DNA from 2 places in the Sphingobium sp. GW821-FHT02B05 genome. Region 1 is predicted to be linked to the other one. Evidence: predicted binding sites of a transcription regulator. Region 1 holds the regulator's gene; the other holds the start of a gene.
The links. Region 1 encodes LexA, which represses DNA repair genes until DNA is damaged. Its sites were predicted from a motif close to GTTCCNCNCTTGTTCT; they were not measured.
Positions count from the first base shown of each region.

Region 1 (14,909 bases):
CAGTTTCGGCTTGTCCGTTAAATCCGCCTTCCCCTCCAACCCGATGCGCGCCAGCGTCGCCGGTGCGCTCACCAGATCGTTAAGCTTTCCGAGCCTGTCCTGCATCGCTTCCAGCTTGCCGATAAAGCGCTTGTACCGCTGCGCTGTCTTGGCCTGGAAAAGACCGCCAAAATATTCAGCGGCATAGCGCAGCTTCTTCGCATCCTTTCGCACGGCATGGCGCGCTTCGTCGCTCAGCCGCTTCATATGTTTGCCGCCCTTGGCGACATGTTTGCGGCGCTTGCGCAATCGCTCCGTTGCAAAGGGGAAGGCCGGCCGTGTCGCGTCGTTGCCAAGACCCGCTCCGCCCGCCAGCCATTGCGTGAGGTCCAGCATCAGCATCCGTACCCGCGCAGATGCCAGCCATTGCAGCACGCGCGCATGTGCCTCCACCCTCGCCGCTTCCAGCACCGCTTGCCCGGCCGCATCCTCGACCGACAGCACATCCAGGTCGCGCGCCTCGCCCAACATATGTGCCAGCCAGCGCAACTCGCCCTGAAAGCCCGCCACTTCCTCCGCGCGCAACACCGGCCGAAACAGGCCGATCGCCGTGCGCAGGCGGCGGACGGCAACCCGCGCCTGATGCAACGCGGTGGGTGCGTAGCCCTCCAGCAGCACCGCTTCGTTCAGCCGATAATGGCGCAGGCACAGCGCTACGATCCGCCCGAAGGCATCGCCGATCGTGATGTCGGGATCGAGCCGCACCGGTTCCGCCTTATGGGCGGGCGGCAAGACCTCGGCCAGCCGATAGCCCCGCTCCGCCTTGCTCAGCACCCCGATTCGCACCGCCACATCCGCATCGATCCGCCTCGCCAGCGCAAATAGTGCGGTCGAACTGCCGCTCTTCAATTCCAGTTCGACTTCGCAGATCGGCTCTTCCCGCGCCGCTGCCCGCACCACGCCACGGTCCAGCACCAGTTCGATCAGCGCCCCATCCTGCGGCACCAGCCAGGTCCGGCGTTCCACGACCACATCGAACATCGGCGCGACATCCATGATCCCCTCGCCCAGCAATGCCGCCACCGGATTGCCGTCATCCAGCACCGGTGTGTTGCCACGCACGGGCCGCTCCCACTCGTCCCGCGCGTACAGCCCGGCCCCGCCGCGTCCATTGGCCTTGACCGTCTGGATGCGCCGCCGCCCGGAACGCCGAATGCGCAGGCTGACGCCCTGCTGCGCCAATTGCCGGTCGGACGTATCGAAATAGGTGGCGTGCAGCTTCGCTGCCTCGCTATCCAGCCCTTGCAATGGCGGCCATTGCGCAAAGATTTCCGCTGCGTGCGCAGACAGTTGCAGCTTGAGTTCGATTTCCGGTTGCAAGTCCTGCTCCCTGTCGACGCCCCCGCGGTCATGAAGCCCTTAGCATGGCGCAGCCTTTCATGGAAACGCCACGAGAGTCCTTAAACTGTCACACGATAGTCTCTCCAACGTCACAGAACCAGCATCACCATGTCATCTGCCAGGCCTAACTGCCCGATCCGAGGGCGACAGGGGGCGTTGTCCGAATCGAAATTCCCCTGCGCTCCGCATTTCAACCATCCCGGCAAGACCGGAGCGGAGACGACATGGCCAAGATTAACCGTATCCAAACGATCCTGATGGCGGGCTGCGCCTGCGTGGGCCTGAGCGCCTGCGGCGCCGACGACATCGCTTCGCCCGGCGAAGGCACGATCGTCCTCCCGACGCCGACGCCGACCCCTACGCCCACGCCCACCCCCACGCCGACCCCAACCCCCACGCCGACGGCTGTGACGCCTGCCGCCGCCTGCCCCAGCATTGCTGGCTCCGTGCAGCTGACCGATGCCGGCACCATCACGGACGGCACAAACACCTGGCGTAACTGCGCCTTCCCGGCGCGCTTCACCAGCTCGACCGCCATTTCGAAGCAGACCGGCGTGATCTACTCGATGCCAGGCCGCGTCGATGTCGGCACCGATCAGGGCGCTACCAGCACCGGCAACAACGTCACGCTCACCATCGATCCGGGCGTCACCATCTTCGCGGGCACCGGCAACAGCTTCCTGGCCGTCAACCGCGGCAACCGCATCAACGCGGTCGGCACCGCCACCCAGCCGATCGTCTTCACCAGCCGTGAAAACGTCCTGGGCACCAACACCGACCAGTCGTCGGGCCAGTGGGGCGGCGTCGTGCTGCTCGGCCGTGCCAAGATCACCGACTGCTTGGCCCCGGCCGCCGCACCCGGCACCACCGCCTGCGAACGCGACACCGAAGGTGCCAGCGGCGCGCTCTACGGCGGCGCTGACGACGCCGACAATTCGGGTCGCATGTCCTATGTCCAGATCCGCTATTCGGGCTTCGTCCTGTCGGGTTCGAGCGAATTGCAGGGCCTGACCCCATCGGGCGTCGGCACCGGCACCGTGCTTGACCATATTCAGGTCCACAACAGCTCGGACGACGGCATCGAAATCTTCGGTGGTTCGGTTCACCCCCGCTATCTGGTCCTGACCGGCAACGAAGACGATAACCTGGATACCGACATCGGCTATCGCGGCACCGTCCAGTTCCTGCTGAGCATCCAGCGCGCCAACAATGACATCGGCGACGGCTTCCTCGAAACCGACTCGAACGGTGGCACCAACAGCAACGCCAGCGAAGACGCCCTGCCGCGCCAGTATCTCAAGGTCGCCAACTTCACCGCCATCAACCGCGCGACCACCGGTTCGAACGGTGCGGCCATGCTGCTGCGCGGCGGCGCCGACCTGGCGCTGGTCAACGGCATCATCGTCAGCCCGACCCAGAGCTGCCTGCGCATCGACAGCACGCCGACCGTCCGCGACGCCGACACGGCGCTTCAGGACGCCGGCAAGCCGCGCTACATCTCGGTCGTGATGCAGTGCAACAGCACGCCGTACAAGGGCAGCCGCAACGTCGATGCCGCCACCGTGCAATCGATCTTCGAAGCCGGCGCGAACAGCACCATCAGCTACACGCCGTCGCTGACCAGCCTGTTCATCAATGGCGCGACGGAAACCGCCCGTACCGCCATCGACCCCAAGACCATCGACACCAACTTCGCCACCACCAACTATATCGGTGCGGTGAAGGACAGCGCCGACACCTGGTATGCCGGCTGGACCTGCAACTCGGTGACCGCCAGCTTCGGCAGCACCAGCGGCAACTGCACCGCCATCCCGCGCTGATCGGCACCTGACCTCAACAGGGGCGGGGGAGCGTAAAATCACGCTTCCCCGCCTTCTTTTGCCCAGTTTCTTTTGCTCCGAATTTTCCCAAGGGGGACAAATAGCATGTCGAAGCCGCTCAGCCTGGCGCGCCTGCTCCTGATTTCCACCGCGCTGGTCACGCCGATGGCGATGGCGCAGACCAATCCGACCCAAGCTGGCGACGCTGGCATGACGACCACGCCCAGCGCCGCCGATGAGGCCGATGCGCAATCGGGCAATGTCGACGTGTCGATCCCTGGCGCCGATATCGTCGTCACTGGCCGCCGCACGGCGAATATCTCGCAGGCCGCGCCGCAGGTGGTCAACGTCCTGTCCGCCGCCGACATCAAGCGCACGGGCGAAGGCGACATCGCCGGCTCGCTCCAGCGCGTGACCGGCCTGTCGGTCGTGTCGGGCGGCTATGTCTATGTCCGCGGCCTTGGCGACCGTTATTCGCTTGCCCTTCTGAATGGCTCCCCCCTGCCCAGCCCGGAACCGTTGAAGCGCGTCGTTCCGCTGGACATCTTCCCGACCAGCGTGATCGCATCGACCCTGGTCCAGAAAAGCTTTTCGGCCAACTTCCCCGGTGAGTTTGGCGGCGGCGTCATCAACCTGACGACCAAGGCGATCCCGACGGAATCCTATCTGGAATTGGGTTTTGGCAGCTCGGCCAACACGGAAACGTCGGGCCAGATGGGCTATACCCATTATGGCGCCAAGTCCGACTGGACCGGCTTCGACGACAGCTCGCGCGACGTGCCGCCGCTGCTGGACGAAGCGATCAAGAGCGGCACCCCCTTCCCGAACATGCCGCGCGCCGACCTGCGCGCCATCGCGATGCAGTTCCTGAATGCGGACACGACCCTGCTTCAGCGCACCAACAGCCTGCCGTTCAACTTCTCCGGCTCGATCAACGCCGGTACGGCGGTTGATGTCGGCAGTGACGGTCGCCTGGGCATCATCGCGACCGGTTCCTACAGCAACAAGTGGCGCACCCGCGACACGCTGCAACAGGCATCGCTCAATCCGGCCGAAGGCGCGGGCAAGAATACGCAGCAGATCAGCACCGACAATGAAATCACGGTCAATGCCCTGCTGGGCATCGGGTTGGAACTGGGCGAGCAGAAGCTGCGCTGGACCAACCTCTACATCCGCGACACCTTGAAGCGCAGCGCGTTGTCGGTCGGCCAGAATGACGGCCAGATCCAGGGCGCCGACTATATGACGCAAAATACCGCCTGGTATGAGCGCCAGTTGATCGACACCCATCTGGTGGGTGAGTTCAAGTTGAGCGATGCGCTCAGCCTGGACGTGCGCGGAGGCTTCTCCAATTCGCAGCGCGAAGCACCCTATGAACGCGAATTCGTCTATGTGCGCACCAATCGCGCCCTGACCGAGGACCCGGTCGGCGATCGCTTCATCAACGCTCTCAACCGCCAGCGCGGCGACGCATCGGTCACGTTCAGCGATCTCAATGAAGATCTCTGGTCGGCCGGCGCGGACCTCAGCTATAAATTCTCGCCCGATTTCACCATCACGGCGGGCTATGCCTTCACCGACACGAAGCGTACGTCGTCGCGCTACGAACTACATTATGACGCCACCAACCTGCCGCTGGCCGTGCAGCAGCTGCGCCCCGACTATCTGACGTCGGACGCCACGATCCAGCTGTACGACATCAGCCTGCTGGAATTTTCGGGCAATTATCCGGTCTATGACGCCGCCATGCGCGTCCATGCCGGCTATGCACAGGTGCAGGCGCAGGTCGTTCCGGGCGTCAGCTTCAACGCGGGCGTCCGGTATGAAAAGGGCGACCAGTCGGTGACCGGCGTGGACGTTTACAATACCGGCCTCACCCCCTTCAACCAGATCAAGAAGGACTATTGGCTCCCCGCCCTGACCGTGACGCTCGAAGCCGCCAAGGGCCTCCAGTTCCGCGCCAGCGCGTCCAAGACGATCGCTCGCCCGCAATTCCGCGAACTGATCGCCCAGCCCTATCTCGACACCGAATCCAACCGTTTCTTCCGGGGCAACCCTTTCCTCAAGGACAGCCAGCTGTGGAACGCGGACATTCGCGCTGAATGGTATATGGGCCGTGACGAGCGGCTGATCGCGGCGGCCTTCTACAAGAAGATCGACAATCCGATCGAAACCTTCACCACGATCAACGATACCTATGCGGTGACGACCAGCTTCGCCAACGCACCGGAAGCCTCGCTCTATGGTTTCGAACTGGAAGCGCAGAAATATGTGCCGCTGGGCAACCTGTCGAACGGCGATTTCTTCGCCAATCGTCGCATCGCGCTGATCGGCAACTATACCTATACCCAGTCCAAGTTGAAGGTGAAGGAAGGGGACACGACAATCCCCTACACCTACACCAACGGCGAGCTGCCGGCCGCGTCGGACTATTTCCTGAACGGCGTACCGCTGACCGGTCAGTCTGACCATCTGGTCAACCTGCAACTGGGTCTGGAAGATACGGAAAAGCTGTCGCAGCAGACGCTGCTGCTGACCTATGCCAGCCCCCGCGTCACCAGCCGCGGTCCGAACCTTCAGCCCGACATCAAGGAAAAGCCGGGCATCCAGCTGGACTTCGTCGCACGCCAGGGCGTGACGCTGCCCGGCGGCATCAACAGCGAATTCAAGCTGGAGGCCCGCAATATCCTGGGTCGCAAGTTCCAGGAATATCAGCAGGCCGGCGACAACAAGGTCTATTACAACCGGTACAAGATCGGCACCACCATCGCCGCGTCGATGACCGTGGCCTTCTGAAGCATCGCGCGGAAAAGTGGGAAACGGTTTTCCGCTTGAAATGATGCGACAACAAAAAACGCGGAGCGCGCGACCAGCTTCAATCCAACGAAGCGCGCTCCGATCGTCACCCATCGCAGACAAGCCAACGGCCGGGGAAACCCGGCCGTTTTGCCGTGCATCAAAAGCAAAGAGGCGCCATCCTTGGCGAACGACGCCCCCGCTCCCTGCACCTTTAGGGGTCAGCCGATCAGTTCATCGCATAGCTGGGATTGAGGCGACCCAATGCCCGGACTGCAACGGACCGCGACGATTCTTCCGTGCCGTTGGCCAGCACCAGCGTCACCTCCGGCGCGAAGCGGGCGGAGCGATAGGCTTCGCGCGCCTGCGCCATCTTGCCCTGGCCCGCATAGGCATTGCCCAGGTTGATGAGGCGGGCGGGATCATTCTCGCCATAGACCGGCATCGACGCCAGCTTGCGCTGCGCGTCCCCGAAGCGACCGGACTGGAGCGCGCTCGCCGCCAGCGTGCCATCCGGCGCGCCGACCACAACCATCTCCTCGGGCGCCGCCTGGACCATGCCGGGCATCATTGCTGCCAGCACCAGACCCATCGTGATTGCGGCCTTTTTCATCTCCCGATCTCCTCGAAAAAACTTTCTAACATAGCCAGAAGTATTTCATTTCGATGACATCCGGGCAAGATAGCATGACCTGCCAGAAAACAAGTTTCTTTTGTTTAATATCAATATGTTATGAATTTTACGCCATATTGTCATAAAAGCGTAATTGAAAAAACAGGCCGAACTGCCGCGATTCGAATCGCACCTGCCACCGAGACGATCGACCGCATCGCCCGTTTGACGACCTGATGGGATGACGATGACGGGAGAAGGTCCAGGGACTTCTGTTGCCCGGCGCCCTGGAAACCGCTGAATTCCCTTCTGTTGCCCGGTGGGTTCAACCGCGCTATTTTAGAGTAATGTCAGGCCGTGAGGCCCTCAATTACGCTGCAATGGCGAGTGCTTCGTTATCGTTGGCACTTGTGAGTTTTGCACAGTTTAACGGCTTACACGGGCCGGGTAAAAATATCGCCTTTGAACACACGTCGATCCTAGTTCGGCCCCATCAGGCACCCCGTTCCGGCTGGGCCGTCACGGGACATGTGGTGGAACCGCCGGGTACTGCCCCCGGGTCCGCTGCGTCTATTATACGACACACTTTATCACCATAGCCGGGCGAACCCGGCCCGACCCATATGGGCGCAAGCGAAGGCTTTTTCAAGCCATGGACTTGGCGAGCGGGACAAAGCTTGTGCTGCCTATGGCAGTGGGCAAAGAAAATAATCTCCCAACCGCTCTGCATCGCTCCCCACTTCCCCCCGCGCCCATCCCGCGCTAAGGCTCTGGGCCATGATCCTCGTCATCGACAATTATGACAGCTTCACCTGGAACCTGGTCCATTATCTGATGGAGCTCGGCGCTGAGGTGGAGGTCGTCCGTAACGACGCCATTTCGGCGGGCCAGGCTTTGTCCAGCGGCGCAAAGGCGTTCCTGCTGTCGCCCGGCCCCTGCACCCCCAATGAAGCCGGCGTCAGCCTTGACCTCGTGGCCGCCTGCGCGGACGCGGGCGCGCCGTTGCTCGGCGTGTGCCTGGGCCATCAGTCGATCGGCCAGCATTTCGGGGGCAAGGTGGTGCGCGGTGGCCTGATGCACGGCAAGACCTCGCCCGTCACCCACGACGGCACCGGCCTGTTTGCGGGTCTGCCCTCACCCTTCACCGCCACCCGTTATCACTCACTGATCGTGGAGGATGTTCCGGCCGAACTGGTGGTCAATGCGACCAGCGCGGACGGCTCCGTCATGGGGTTCCGCCACGCGACCCTGCCGATTCATTCGGTACAATTCCACCCGGAAAGCATCGCCACCGAACATGGCCACGACATGCTCGCCAATTTCATGGGCATAGCCGGCCTACCTGTACGGGAACGCGAAGCCGCCTGAGCCTGTCCTATTCGGCGTGACCGGGCCATAATGGCCCGGCTGCTTTCCGAATATGTCCGGAAGAGGAAATCTAATTACGATATCAGCGGGAAAAGTGCGAAGTTAGCGCATAACGCCCTCTCGACTCATCGGCCCCGCGCCGACTAAGGCCGATGGCGATGACCAGCCTGCCTAATCCCTCCACGCCCCTGTCCGCCCATGCCGCTGCCATGGCCTTCGACCTCTTGTTCGATGCTGACCTGAGCAACGAAGCCATTGCCGATTTCCTTGTCACCATGGCCCGTCGTGGCGAGACGGCGACCGAGATAGCCGCCGCCGCCCGCGCGATGCGCGCTCGCATGATCCCGGTCAGCGCACCCCCCGGCGCGATCGACGTATGCGGCACCGGGGGCGACGGGCATCATACGCTCAACGTCTCCACGGCTGTCTCACTCGTTGTCGCAGCCGCCGGCGTGCCGGTCGCCAAACATGGCAACCGCGCCGCCTCTTCCAAAGCCGGCGCAGCCGATACGCTCGAAGCGCTCGGCCTCAACCTCGACAAGGCGGCCGTGACCGCAGAAGCGACCCTCGCCGATCTCGGCATTTGCTTCCTCTTCGCGCAAAATTATCACCCGGCGCTCAAACGCCTGGCCCCGATCCGCAAGGCGATCGGTGAACGCACCATCTTCAACCTGATGGGACCGCTTGCCAATCCGGCCAATGTCCGCCGCCAACTGGTCGGCATCGCCCGCCCCGCCTATGTCCCCATCTATGCCGAAGCGCTGGCGGAACTGGGCGCGGACCGGGCGATGATCGTATCGGGCGACGAAGGGCTGGACGAACTGTCGCTGGCCGGCGGCAACGACATCGCTGAAGTCAGCGGCAACGGACTGGTCGCGATGCGCCGCCTGACCGCCGCGGAGCTGGGCCTGTCCACCCACCCGGTCGATGCGATCCGCGGCGGCGACGCGGCCCATAATGCGGCCGCCCTGCGCGCCCTGCTGCAAGGCGAAGAAGGGCCGTATCGCGACGCCGTGCTGCTCAATGCCGCCGCCGCCCTTGTCGTCGCCGACGCCGCATCCGATCTGCGCGAGGGTGTGGAAGAAGCGGCCGAAACCATCGATCGTGGCCTTGCCAACGCCCTGCTCAATTGCTGGATTGCCTATCAATGACCAATAAGCTGATCGAAATCTGCGATTTCAAGCGCGAGGATGTCGTCCGCCGCCGGGCCGCGACCAGCATCGCCTCACTCCACGCCCGCGCCAGCGAGCAGACCCCGCCGCGCGGTTTCCGCAAGGCGCTGGACGATGCCGCCCGCGCCGGCTTCGGCCTGATCGCGGAAATCAAGAAGGCCAGCCCGTCCAAGGGCCTGATCCGCGCGGACTTCGATCCGCCTGCCCACGCGCAAGCCTATGCAGCCGGCGGCGCGGCCTGCCTGTCGGTACTGACCGACGAACCTTATTTTCAGGGCCATGACGATTATCTGATGGCGGCCCGCTCGGCCTGCGCCATCCCGGTATTGCGCAAGGATTTTCTCGTCGACCCCTGGCAGGTGCTGGAAAGCCGGTCGCTGGGCGCCGATGCCATCCTCATCATCGTCGCCGCGCTGGACGACGGCCAGATGCAGGAGATTGAGGACGCCGCCCTCGGCCTGGGCATGGACGCGCTGATCGAGGTGCATGACGAAGCGGAACTGGAGCGGGCACTAAAGCTGCGTTCGCGCCTGATCGGCGTCAATAATCGCGACCTGCGCGACTTTTCGGTCGATTTCGCGCGCACGTATGAACTGGTGGGCAAGGCGCCGGCGGGCTGCACCTTCATTGCCGAAAGCGGCCTTGGCAGCCATGCCGACCTTCTCGCCATGTCCGAACATGGCGTGCGCTGCTTCCTGGTCGGCGAAACGCTGATGCGGCAGGCGGATGTGGAGGCTGCGACCCATAATCTGTTGACCGGGGCATGACCGCCCTTACCCATCTGGACGAGGATGGCGCGGCCCGCATGGTCGATGTCGGGGCCAAGGCGGTGACGGCGCGTGAAGCGGTCGCGTCCGGCCGGATCGAGATGCACGCGAACGCCGCCAAAGCCATCGCCGACGGGCTGGTTAAGAAGGGCGACGTCCTCGCCGTGGCGCGAGTCGCCGGCATCATGGCGGCCAAGAAGACCGCCGACCTCATCCCACTCTGCCACCCGATCGCGCTCAGCGCCGTGACGGTCGATTTCGACCTGGACGATGGCGGCGTCACCGTGACCGCCACCGCGCGCACCGCCGGCCAGACCGGGGTGGAGATGGAGGCGCTGACCGCTGCCTCGGTGGCGTTGCTCACCATCTACGACATGGCCAAGGCGCTGGACAAGGCGATGGTCATCGGTGCGGTCCGGCTTGAAGCCAAGACCGGCGGCAAATCCGGCGACTGGCACCGGCAATCATGAGCCTGCTGCCGGTTGCAGAAGCACAGGCTCGCCTGTTCGCGCTGGCCGACCGGCTGCCGTCGGAAACAGTGGCGATCGGCGCAGCGACCGGCCGTTGGCTGGCGCAGGATATTGCCGCCCTGCGCGACCAGCCCTGGGCGGACCTCTCCGCCATGGATGGTTATGCTATTCGCGCGAGCGAAATGCCCGGTCCCTGGCGCGTCACCGCGAAAAGCGCGGCCGGCATGGGGTTGCAGGCGCCGCTCGCGCCGGGTGAGGCCAGCCGCATCTTCACCGGCGCCCCGCTGCCGCCCGGCACCGACGCCATATTGATCCAGGAAAATGCGACCCGCGACGGCGATCGGCTGACCGCCAGCGACGATCCGGTCTCGCCGGGCCGGCATGTTCGGCCCTCCGCTTCCGACTTCGCCAGGGACGCGATCCTGCTGGAGGCCGGCAGCTGTCTTGGCCCGGCCCAGGTCGCGCTCGCCGTGCTGGGCGGCCATGGCGCCGTGCCGGTCGCTCGCCGCCCGCGCGTTGCCATCCTGTCCACCGGCAATGAACTGGTGCCGCCCGGCGCGCCGACGCCGGCCGGCCTGCTGCCCTCCTCCAACGCGCCGATGCTGGCGGCCCTGCTCGCCGCCCTGCCCTGCGACGTCATCGACCTCGGCATCGTGCCGGATGATCTGGACGCCATGGTCGCCGCGCTGGATCGCGCCAAAAGCGCCGACATCATCGTTTCGACCGGCGGCGCTTCGGTGGGCGATCACGACCTTGTTCGCCCCGCCTTCGTCCAGGCCGGCGGCACGCTCGATTTCTGGAAGATACGGATGCGCCCCGGCAAGCCGCTGATGGCCGGGCGCCTTGGCGACGCGCTGTTCCTTGGCTTGCCGGGCAATCCCGTTTCCGCCTTCGTCACCGCGACGCTCTTCCTGTTGCCGCTCGTCCGTCATGTCAGCGGCGCGCGCGATCCTTTGCCGCGCACGACCGACGCCTCACTGGCGTCTGCCCTCCCCGCAACGGGCGATCGCGACGATTATCTGCGCGCCTTTCGCAGCACCGCCGGCATCGTCTCCGTCACCGCGCAGGACAGCGCCGCCACCGCCGCCATGGCCATGGCCGACTGCCTGATCCTGCGCCCTGCCGGATCGCCGCCAGCCGAGCCTGGAACGCGCGTGACGATCCTGCCGCTGTGATGCGCGGAACGCTTGACTAACCTTCATCTGTTTCCTATGCGTTCCTCATACGTTCCACGGAGGACCGCGATGTTGACGCCCAAGCAGCAGGAATTGCTGAGCTTCATTCAGACCCGATTGGACGAAGGCGGCGTATCGCCTTCGTTCGAGGAAATGAAGGACGCACTGGACCTGCGGTCCAAGTCCGGCATTCACCGCCTGATCAATGCGTTGGAAGAGCGCGGCTTCATTCGCCGCCTGCCCAACCGCGCCCGCGCTTTGGAAGTGCTCAAGCTCCCCGATGCCATGCACCGTGCGCCTGCACCGATAGTGCCGGCCAAGCCCAAGCTGGTGACGCCGCCGCCGCTCCTGCCGATCGCGGCCAATGACGTAATCGAAATCCCGATGCACGGGCGGATCGCGGCGGGTGTCCCGATCGAGGCGATGGAAGGCCAGGCGATGCTATCCGTCCCCGCCGCCCTGCTGGGCGCAGGCGATCATTATGCGCTGGAAGTCTCCGGCGACTCGATGATGGAGGCCGGCATTCTCGACGGCGACTTCGCCCTGATCCAGCGCACCGACGTCGCCCGCGAAGGCCAGATCGTCGTCGCCCTGATCGACGAGGCGGAAGCGACGCTCAAATATTTCCGGCGCGATGGCGGCCGCGTTCGCCTCGACCCGGCGAACAGCGCCTATGAACCGCAAATCTACGACTCGCGGCAGGTCCGCATCCAGGGCAAGCTCGCGGGGCTGCTGCGCCGCTATAATTAGGGCGTAGTCGCCCTCGGCCGGGGCCTTGGGCGACTGATCCAGGGATGGGCGTCGCCGGGCCGATGGACGGTGTGAACTTCGCCTTTTTCCAGGCCGATCGACAGACCGCCGGTGCGCGCCAGCAGCCGGCGGTCGATTTTCAGCCAGCGTGGGCGGCACCAACCTGGCAGCCCGCGATCGCTCACGACGATATCTGACGCAGCGCAATCCCGCACAAAATCCTGCCGGGCAATCAGCACGTCGCTGCGCGTAAACAGCACTCGCCAACTGCGCCCCGCGCCGTCCTTCAGGCGGACAGCGCAAAGATCGACGGAGCAACGCGCTGTCGGCAGGTCGGCAATCGCCGCCAGTTCGCCATCATAGCCCGCGCTTTCGGACAGGACGTCACGCACATAATCCCCTGCCCGATCCCGCAATATCGCCATCCCCCTGTCCGTCCGCACCGCCACATGGCGGCCATCGCCAGTCACCAGGATATCCGGTGGCGATGCGGCAAAGGTCACGGCCACAGCGATCAGGACAGGCGGCAACCCCAGCCAACGCCAGCGCGTGCGCCACAGCAGGCACCAGAGCAGGCCGATCATGGCGATGCCGAACAAACCCATTCCCATGGTCGGCGCCAACAGGCTCGCCATCGGGCTGGCCGCAACGCCATGGGCCAACGCCAGCAACAGGTTCAGCGCCTGCTCGGTCAACCACCAGGCCGGCGCGCCCAGCCCGGCGACATCCAGTAGCAGGGCCAGCGCCTCCAGCGGCATGACGACGAACGTCGTCAGCGGGATGGCGATCAGATTGGCGAAGGCCCCCAGCAGTCCGGCCTTGTGAAAGTGGAACAGAGCGATCGGCATCAACACCAGTTCAACGGCTATCCCCGTCGCCAGCATCACGGCCAGATTGCGCCCCAGCTTGCCCAGCAACCCTTCCTCTCGCGCCGCAGCAAAGGCCCGAAAACGCTGATGTTCCGCCAACGCGACCAATGCCGTCACGGCCGCAAAACTCATCTGGAAGCTCGGCCCCGCCAGCGCTTCGGGCCACAGGACCAGCACCACCAGCGCGCCCGTCGCCACCAGCCGCAGCGTCACGGCATCCCGCCCCATCGCTAGCCCGCCCAGCACCAGCAACGCCGCGACGCAGGACCGCACCGTCGGCACCTCCGCCCCGGTCAGCAACGTATAGCCGATCCCCGCCAGCGCCCCACCGGCCGCCGCGATCAGCATCAACGGCCATCCCAAAGCCACCCGCTGGCTGATCACCATCACCCGCATCAGCAGGAAAATCACCGCGCCGATCAACGCCGTCACATGCAGCCCGCTGATCGATAATAGATGCGCCAGCCCGCTGCGCCGCATCGCCTCTGCATCCGCTTCGGGAATGGCGCCCTGATCGCCCGTGGCAAGCGCCGCCGCGATTCCCTCTGCCGGCCCATCGACCCGCGACAATATATGGCCGAACAATCGTGTCCGCAGCGGTTGCCCCGCCGTCGATGGCGTCAGCACTTCGATCGGCTTCAATGCCTTGCCGGTCGCCCCGATGCCCTGAAAATAGGCGCGTGCTGCAAAATCATAGCCGCCCGGCACGCTGGGCGGTGCAGGCGGCATCAACCGCACGCGGAAGCGAATCCGCGCGCCTTCCCCCAGGCCGACCGGCATATCCGCATCGGCGATATTGATCCGCACCACCTGCGGCAGGTCCGGCGCGTCCACCGGCCGCAGCATGACCCGCACCATCGCCTGCGCCGGCACCGGCCGTACCACTGTCACATCGCCTGTCATCTCGACAAATCGTGCCCGCGCCAGCGGGGGGTGCCCCAGCAGGACTGCCTTGCCCCACACCAATAGGCACCCCAGGCAAGCCAATAGTGCGCCTGCGACAAGCATGCGCCGCAATCGCCCACCATCCGGCAGCATCACGCCCATGCAGGCCAGCGCCAACATGCCGCAACAATAGGCAAGCCACGCCATCGCATCGGGCAGGATGAACCACGCTGCGATGCCGCAGCCCAGCGCGATCGGCACCCAAAGGCCGATCTGTTCGCGCTCCCATTCCAGCCAGCTTTCAACCGCGTCCAGCCCAGTTCGGGACAACACTGCCCCCCTCCGACCAAGGGAGGTTTGTCGTGGCTCAAAAGCCATGCTAGGGGGCGTCGCATCCATGGGTCAGCAAGGCGAATGTCGAAGAATATGACGGTAAGTGCAACGGGAATGAACAAGCAGGTGGTGACCCGTTTCGCCCCGTCCCCAACAGGGTTCCTCCACATTGGCGGCGCCCGTACCGCACTCTTCAACTGGCTGTTCGCGCGCCACCATGGGGGCAAGTTCCTGCTCCGCGTGGAAGACACGGATCGCGCCCGCTCTACAGAAGAAGCCGTGGCCGCCATTTTCGACGGTCTGGAATGGCTGGGCCTGGGCGGTGACGAACCCGCCATGTTCCAGTTCGAGCGCACCCCACGGCATGCCGAGGTCGTCGACCAGCTCCTCGAAGCGGGCCATGCCTATCGCTGTTACGCCACGCCCGAAGAACTGGCGGAATTGCGCGAGCAGCAGCGCGCCGCCAAGCAGCCGATGCGCTACGATGGCCGCTGGCGTGACCGCTCGCCCG
Region 1 covers NZ_JBWKVW010000001.1:1,096,513-1,111,421, forward strand. Annotated here, with positions in the region: gene AC07UX_RS05510 (CYTH and CHAD domain-containing protein) at 1-1,359, opposite strand, end outside; gene AC07UX_RS05515 (beta-helix domain-containing protein) at 1,605-3,200, shown strand; gene AC07UX_RS05520 (TonB-dependent receptor domain-containing protein) at 3,306-5,996, shown strand; gene AC07UX_RS05525 (tetratricopeptide repeat protein) at 6,226-6,609, opposite strand; RNA gene ssrA (transfer-messenger RNA) at 6,908-7,262, opposite strand; gene AC07UX_RS05535 (anthranilate synthase component II) at 7,387-7,977, shown strand; gene trpD (anthranilate phosphoribosyltransferase) at 8,136-9,128, shown strand; gene trpC (indole-3-glycerol phosphate synthase TrpC) at 9,125-9,916, shown strand; gene moaC (cyclic pyranopterin monophosphate synthase MoaC) at 9,913-10,386, shown strand; gene AC07UX_RS05555 (molybdopterin molybdotransferase MoeA) at 10,383-11,561, shown strand; gene lexA (transcriptional repressor LexA) at 11,631-12,311, shown strand; gene AC07UX_RS05565 (ComEC/Rec2 family competence protein) at 12,308-14,443, opposite strand; gene gltX (glutamate--tRNA ligase) at 14,513-14,909, shown strand, end outside.

Region 2 (5,500 bases), on a different contig from region 1:
GGCTATGTCGCGCTCCGCCTGGCTGCCGAAAAACCAGCCAAAGTGCAGCGGCATGACATCGCACTAATCTAGGAGGCAGTCGCCCCTCCAAAGACCGTACGGATACGAAATGATGGGAACATGCGGACATCTGACCTGTTGGCTTGGCTTCACGCCTAATAGGAGAGAGCCATGACCCCCAACGACTATCCTGGTGAAAATGATCAGGCTGACATGAAGGGTACATCGATGAATGATCTGCCCGGGACCGACCAAGCCGATGGCACTGACGAAGACGTCGATGTTGATGTGGATGCCGACGATGAAGGCAAGGATGCCGACAATCTCGAGGACGCGCAGCGAGACGCAGCTGAAAATCGCGAGCAGGAAGGCGGCTATCAGTAAGGCCAGTTTTAGGGCTGCCACGATTCGAAACGTGTGCCGCCCCCAGGCTGAGGCCTGCTAATGGATGGCCAGATAACGTAGAAAATGAGCTGCCGGCAACCCCAGGCGATATCGCCATGGGCGAACGACGATCTGTGAACCCCGATAGCGGCGGGACGTCGCTACCTCCCTCTACGGCGCGTCATCACCTAAGGCCAAACTCTGCGCAACCCACGGTAGGCAAAGAAAACCCCGCCTCAGCGAACTCCACGGCGGGGCCAAGGTTCAGAGAGGTGTCGCTCAAAGGGGGAAGAGCGACATTGCTAACTTAGGCGGCTCGTGGCCTCGTTCAAGACCTTCTTTACCCAGAACGGTGCGAAATCAGTCGCGTAGCATTCCAGCCGCTGGGGATGCCCCATAGATTCAGTCTGACGACGGGGCGTTTGACGCCAGAGCATCGGTAATCATCGCAGCCAGCGTCTCTTCGGCCCGTGCCCGCACGCCAGCCTCTTTTGCTTCCAGATCGTGCCTAAGCCATTGCGGCGCGCGTTCGATGACACGTAGAATCGTCGAATTTGTTTTTTCGTCCATGCGAACCAGCCTATGACTGCTTGGTCCGCACAGCGCAATCATGCGGCAGCGCGCCGCTCGGGGCATCGCCGCCGTTCTTTGTCAGGCGAACAACCCGTGCAGAAACCAGCCCTGGCTACCGGTCGCTCTGTCCATGCCATCGCCCTGACGGAACAGCCAGTAGCGCGCGCCGGTCTCGTCCTCGATGAGGAAATAATCGCGGACGCTCAGCCACTCCTCATCGCTCACATGCCATTCGCCATAGATGCGCTCGGGCCCGTCCGCGCGCTTCACCTTCCGGCGCATGCCGCGCCACACGAAGTGAACTGGTGGGTGGTCGGGCAACAGGGCCATGGTATCGATGGGTTGAGGACGTTTGAAGAGGCGCGCTGGGCGCGGCCAGCGCTCGGGCCAGCGTAGCAAGGTCGGATCCGCCATGGGGGCAATACGGGTAACGGAGCGCTCGGGAATATCGCTTTCGCGCGCGGCAACCCGATAGAGCCGCTCCTCCCCTACCCTGTTCCCCAATATATCGACGAGCGCTGCCACATCAGGCGTGGGCGTCTCGCCCAGATGCGAGATGGTGCGGAGCCCAAGCGGCTCGACCAAAGGCGCTGCCAGCACCATCTTCTCGACCCCGAAGCCAGGATCGACCGTCTCGATCCGATCGCAGAGCAGTCGTCCCATCTGCTTCCTGTCCCGACTTGGCTTGGCAAGCCCGGCACGAATCGCCTCGATCCGGTTGTCAACGCGGTGAAAGCGCAGGTCCAGCCGTCGCGCCCCTACGCCCGCTTCCTCCAGTTGCTGACATAGGGCGTCCACCAGCTTGTGCGTGTAGCGGGCAAGGGTCTCGGGCGCGCCGATCGGTTCGGCAAAGCGGCGCTCCACCTCAATCGTTTCGGGCGGGGCGACCGGCTCGAAAGGTTCGGACACGCGGCCATAGACCTGATCGAGCCTTAGGCCGGGCGCCGACCCGAACCGCAGCGCAAGCGAGGCGCGCGGCATGGCTTCAAGATCGGCGATCGTTTCCAAGCCTAATTTGCTCAGATGAGAGACGATCGCAGGCTCCAGGCGAAGCGCGGCAAGCGGCAATTCGGCAATTGCCTCGGGCAATGAAAGAGGATCGATGACGCGCAGCGGCTCGGCGCCGTAACGCGCCAGCGCATGAGCAGCGCCATAGGCGGGCGCACACACTGCGCGCCCCGCCGTCTCCACTTCGGCAAGTCGCGTCACCACATCCTTGAGCACACCCATCACGCCGCCATGGGCATGAGCGGCGCCGGTGATGTCGAGCATCAACCCGTCGGGCGGATCGACCGATATGATCGGCGCATAGCGGCGCAGCGACCAGACAGCGAGACGCTCCAGCCCTTCGCGGTCCGCCTGCGGCTCGGCATCCATGATGATAAGGTCGGACACGAGCGCCTGCGCCTGGGTAACGGCCATGCCTGTGTGCAAACCGATCAGGCGCGCGGCGGCGTTCGCCGCGGTGATCACCCGGCGTTGCCCTTCCATGCCAGCAAGGATCAGCGGCGCGTCAGGAGGTGGCGCGCTGCGCCCAAGCCTGCGACGCAGCCGATCCGTTGGCCAGGTCGGCAGGAAGAGCGAGACGACCTGTCGCATCGCAGGCTTCCACCAGGAAATCGGCGCTCTCTCCTGCCCGGCACCGGATAAGCTCGACAAACCAGCGATGCCGACCAACCCCCGGCACTGCCAAGCGTTCGGAAGGAACGGCCGTCACCCGCCATCGCGTCGCGGCCGCCGTGGGCTGGCCAAAGTCCGACGCTTCGGCCAGGCGCCGCCAGCGCCGGATCGCAATGCCAATGGTGCCGCTGCTCTCGGCCGCCAGTTGGAGCCGCCGCGAGGATGGCATCGACAGGCGGGCGAGTTCCGCCACCACGCCGCCAAGGCCACCATGACGCAGCCCTTCCTCGAAACAGGCGAGCACCGCCGTCTCATCGCGGGCTTCCACATAAATGACGCGATCAGGATCAAGCCCCGCCTGCGCGATGGCGGGCGCGAACAGATCAGGCTCGGTCATGCACCAGAGAATATTGCCGCTCACCCGCGCGAGAATGCCGGCGGCGAACAGCGCGGCAGCCGCGCCATCGGTCACCCCCTGTGCGCCGCCCGCCATTTCATGCAGCGCGCCCAGCGCCAGACCCCCGCCCGGGAGTTTAGCGTCGACCATCTCCAGCCCAAATGGCAATACCTCTTTGCGCCGACGTTCCGCGCCCTCGATCTCAGCAATCTGGGCGCGCAAGGCAGCAACGCGGGGACGCGCCCCTCTTGCCATCATCGAAGGGCCTCCTTCTCGTTCGCATTTGGATTCGTTCCTATTTTGTTCTATACGGGACCCAAGTCAACGGGGGAGGAGTCGTACAGGCGCATCCTCAATGACACGCTTCTGAAACAAGGCAGGAAAACCCATGGTCTCGCAGCGAAAAAAATTAAGTCTCAAGCTTGGGGACGAAGCGGATGAAGATTCTTCGATCGACCAGCCTACGACCGAATCGGAGCGCGACTCGGCCTCGGCGCATTATCATCCCAGCCATGATCCCGAGCTTGTCACCGACGATGAAATTCCTTGGTAAGGAGGCAGCATTATGACGCCGCGAATCATCGCCATTGAAGGCATCGATAGCCTGCCGCCCAGCGAGGCGACGCAGCTTCGCATTGCCCAGCAGACGCTCGAGCTGATCCTTGGGTCGGCAGTTCGGGACAGCGATCAGACGGTCGATCCCGATCTCGCGGTCGAAGGCATATTGATGGGCCTAGCCTGCATTATGGAGCAGGCGCCTGAATTCCCGACACGGCAGAGCCTGCGCAAAGTCGCTGAGGCCTATGGCAAGTTACTCGGACATCACGCCCAGACTTTGCGCGCGGCCTTTGAAGAGACCGGCATCCATCCAATCGATGGTCTGCTCGACCGTTTCATGTCTGTCGCCGGCGACGGCCAAAAGCCTAACTGATCGGCTCCCATGTCGAGATTGCATTGCATGGCTGCGGGAATGGGCGAGGTCGCCGAGCATTTCGGCGCGGATATGCCTGCTCCGATCGAGCTTCCATCCGAGACCAGCGAAGGTGCGCTGGGACTGGTGGTCTTCGAGAATAAGGGTCGGCGGATCATGCGCGGCGTGACATGGGGGTTTCGCCGCATGACTCGTGAAATGCGCGAACGCGGCGAAGAGCCAGGCAGGATCGGACTGGTCGCCGACCTCACCAATCCCATGTGGGATCAGATGGTGGCAGATCCGCGCTATCGCTGCCTGATCGTGATGACCCATTTCGCCAACCCTGATGGACCACCCGGCGGCCGCACGCGGACCTGGTTTTCGTTGAAGCGCCAGCCGATCATGGCCTGGGCAGGCTTCTGCCGGAACATGCCGGACCAAGGCCCGGTTTATGCCGGCATGACGATGCCCGCCAATGAGGCCATCATGGGGACGAACGATCGGATGCCCATCCTGCTGGACTCCCAGGAATATGCCGCCTGGCTGCATGGCCCGATCGAGAGCGTGATCGGATTTCAACATCGAGCGCCCTTCGCTGCCGAGCGGTTCCGCGTCGAAACGACGGAAGATCTATGGAAAAGCCGCAAGCTGCCGCCTTCCGCTGATAGCCAGATGGCGCTGCTATGAAGACGGCCGATGCCCAGCAAATCGATCTGTTCGCGCCACTCCTTCTCCCTGGCCTAGACTATGCCGCCGACTTTTTGACCAAGGCTGAAGAGGCGGCCCTGATCGAACATATCAATGCGGCGCCGCTCACGCCATTTCGGTTTCAGCAGTGGACCGGCAAAAGGCTTACCACCAGCTATGGCTGGACCTATGATTTCGAGAATGGGCATTTCGGCCCGACCGACCCTATGCCCGACTGGCTGCTGCCCATCCGCGACCGGGCTGCGCATTTTGCCGGCCTTGCGCCGGAACGTCTCATCCAGGCCCTCCTCATCCGCTACGATATAGGTGCGGGCATCGGTTGGCACCGTGACCGCCCGGTATTCGATCGGGTCGTGGGCATCTCGCTTGGTGCGGGCGCGCCGATGCGCTTCAGGCGGCGGACACAAAATGGATTTGACCGCCGGACGGTACCGCTAGAGGCTCAATCCATCTACCAGCTGTCAGGAGAGGTGCGGCAGGAATGGGAACATAGCATCGCGGAGATGGAAGTGCCGCGGTGGTCGATCACCTTCCGCAGTCTAAAAGCTGGGCGCGACGGAGCGTGACGCCATGCCAGGCGTTGAGGCGTCTGCAAAGGAAAGGTCGCGATCATGCCCGCTAAGTCCCAAGCCCAGCAAAAAGCCGCGGGTGCGGCATTGTCCGCCAAGCGCGGCGAAACACCCAAATCGAAGCTGAAAGGCGCATCGAAAGATATGGAGAAATCCATGTCCGAAAAGCAACTTGAAGAATTCGCTGCGACCAAGAGGAAAAGGCTTCCTGAGCGCAAAGACTGATCCGCCGCCCTATTCGGTGACGCCAGACGGTCGCTATTTCGTGGTGCGCGGACGATTATGGCGGGCGACCAATCCGGCCTTGAAAGAGGATGTTCGCCAGCGGCTCGTCCA
Region 2 covers NZ_JBWKVW010000005.1:170,986-176,485, forward strand. Annotated here, with positions in the region: gene AC07UX_RS16125 (Na+/H+ antiporter NhaA) at 1-72, shown strand, start outside; gene AC07UX_RS16130 (hypothetical protein) at 172-384, shown strand; gene AC07UX_RS16135 (DUF6771 family protein) at 787-954, opposite strand; gene AC07UX_RS16140 (Y-family DNA polymerase) at 1,036-2,556, opposite strand; gene AC07UX_RS16145 (ImuA family protein) at 2,471-3,232, opposite strand; gene AC07UX_RS16150 (hypothetical protein) at 3,363-3,527, shown strand; gene AC07UX_RS16155 (hypothetical protein) at 3,540-3,905, shown strand; gene AC07UX_RS16160 (SOS response-associated peptidase family protein) at 3,933-4,574, shown strand; gene AC07UX_RS16165 (alpha-ketoglutarate-dependent dioxygenase AlkB) at 4,571-5,161, shown strand; gene AC07UX_RS16170 (DUF3008 family protein) at 5,207-5,389, shown strand; gene AC07UX_RS16175 (hypothetical protein) at 5,337-5,500, shown strand, end outside.
Region 2: AC07UX_RS16145 (ImuA family protein) is a predicted target of LexA. The motif match lies at 3,266-3,281, and genes of this name have one in related genera.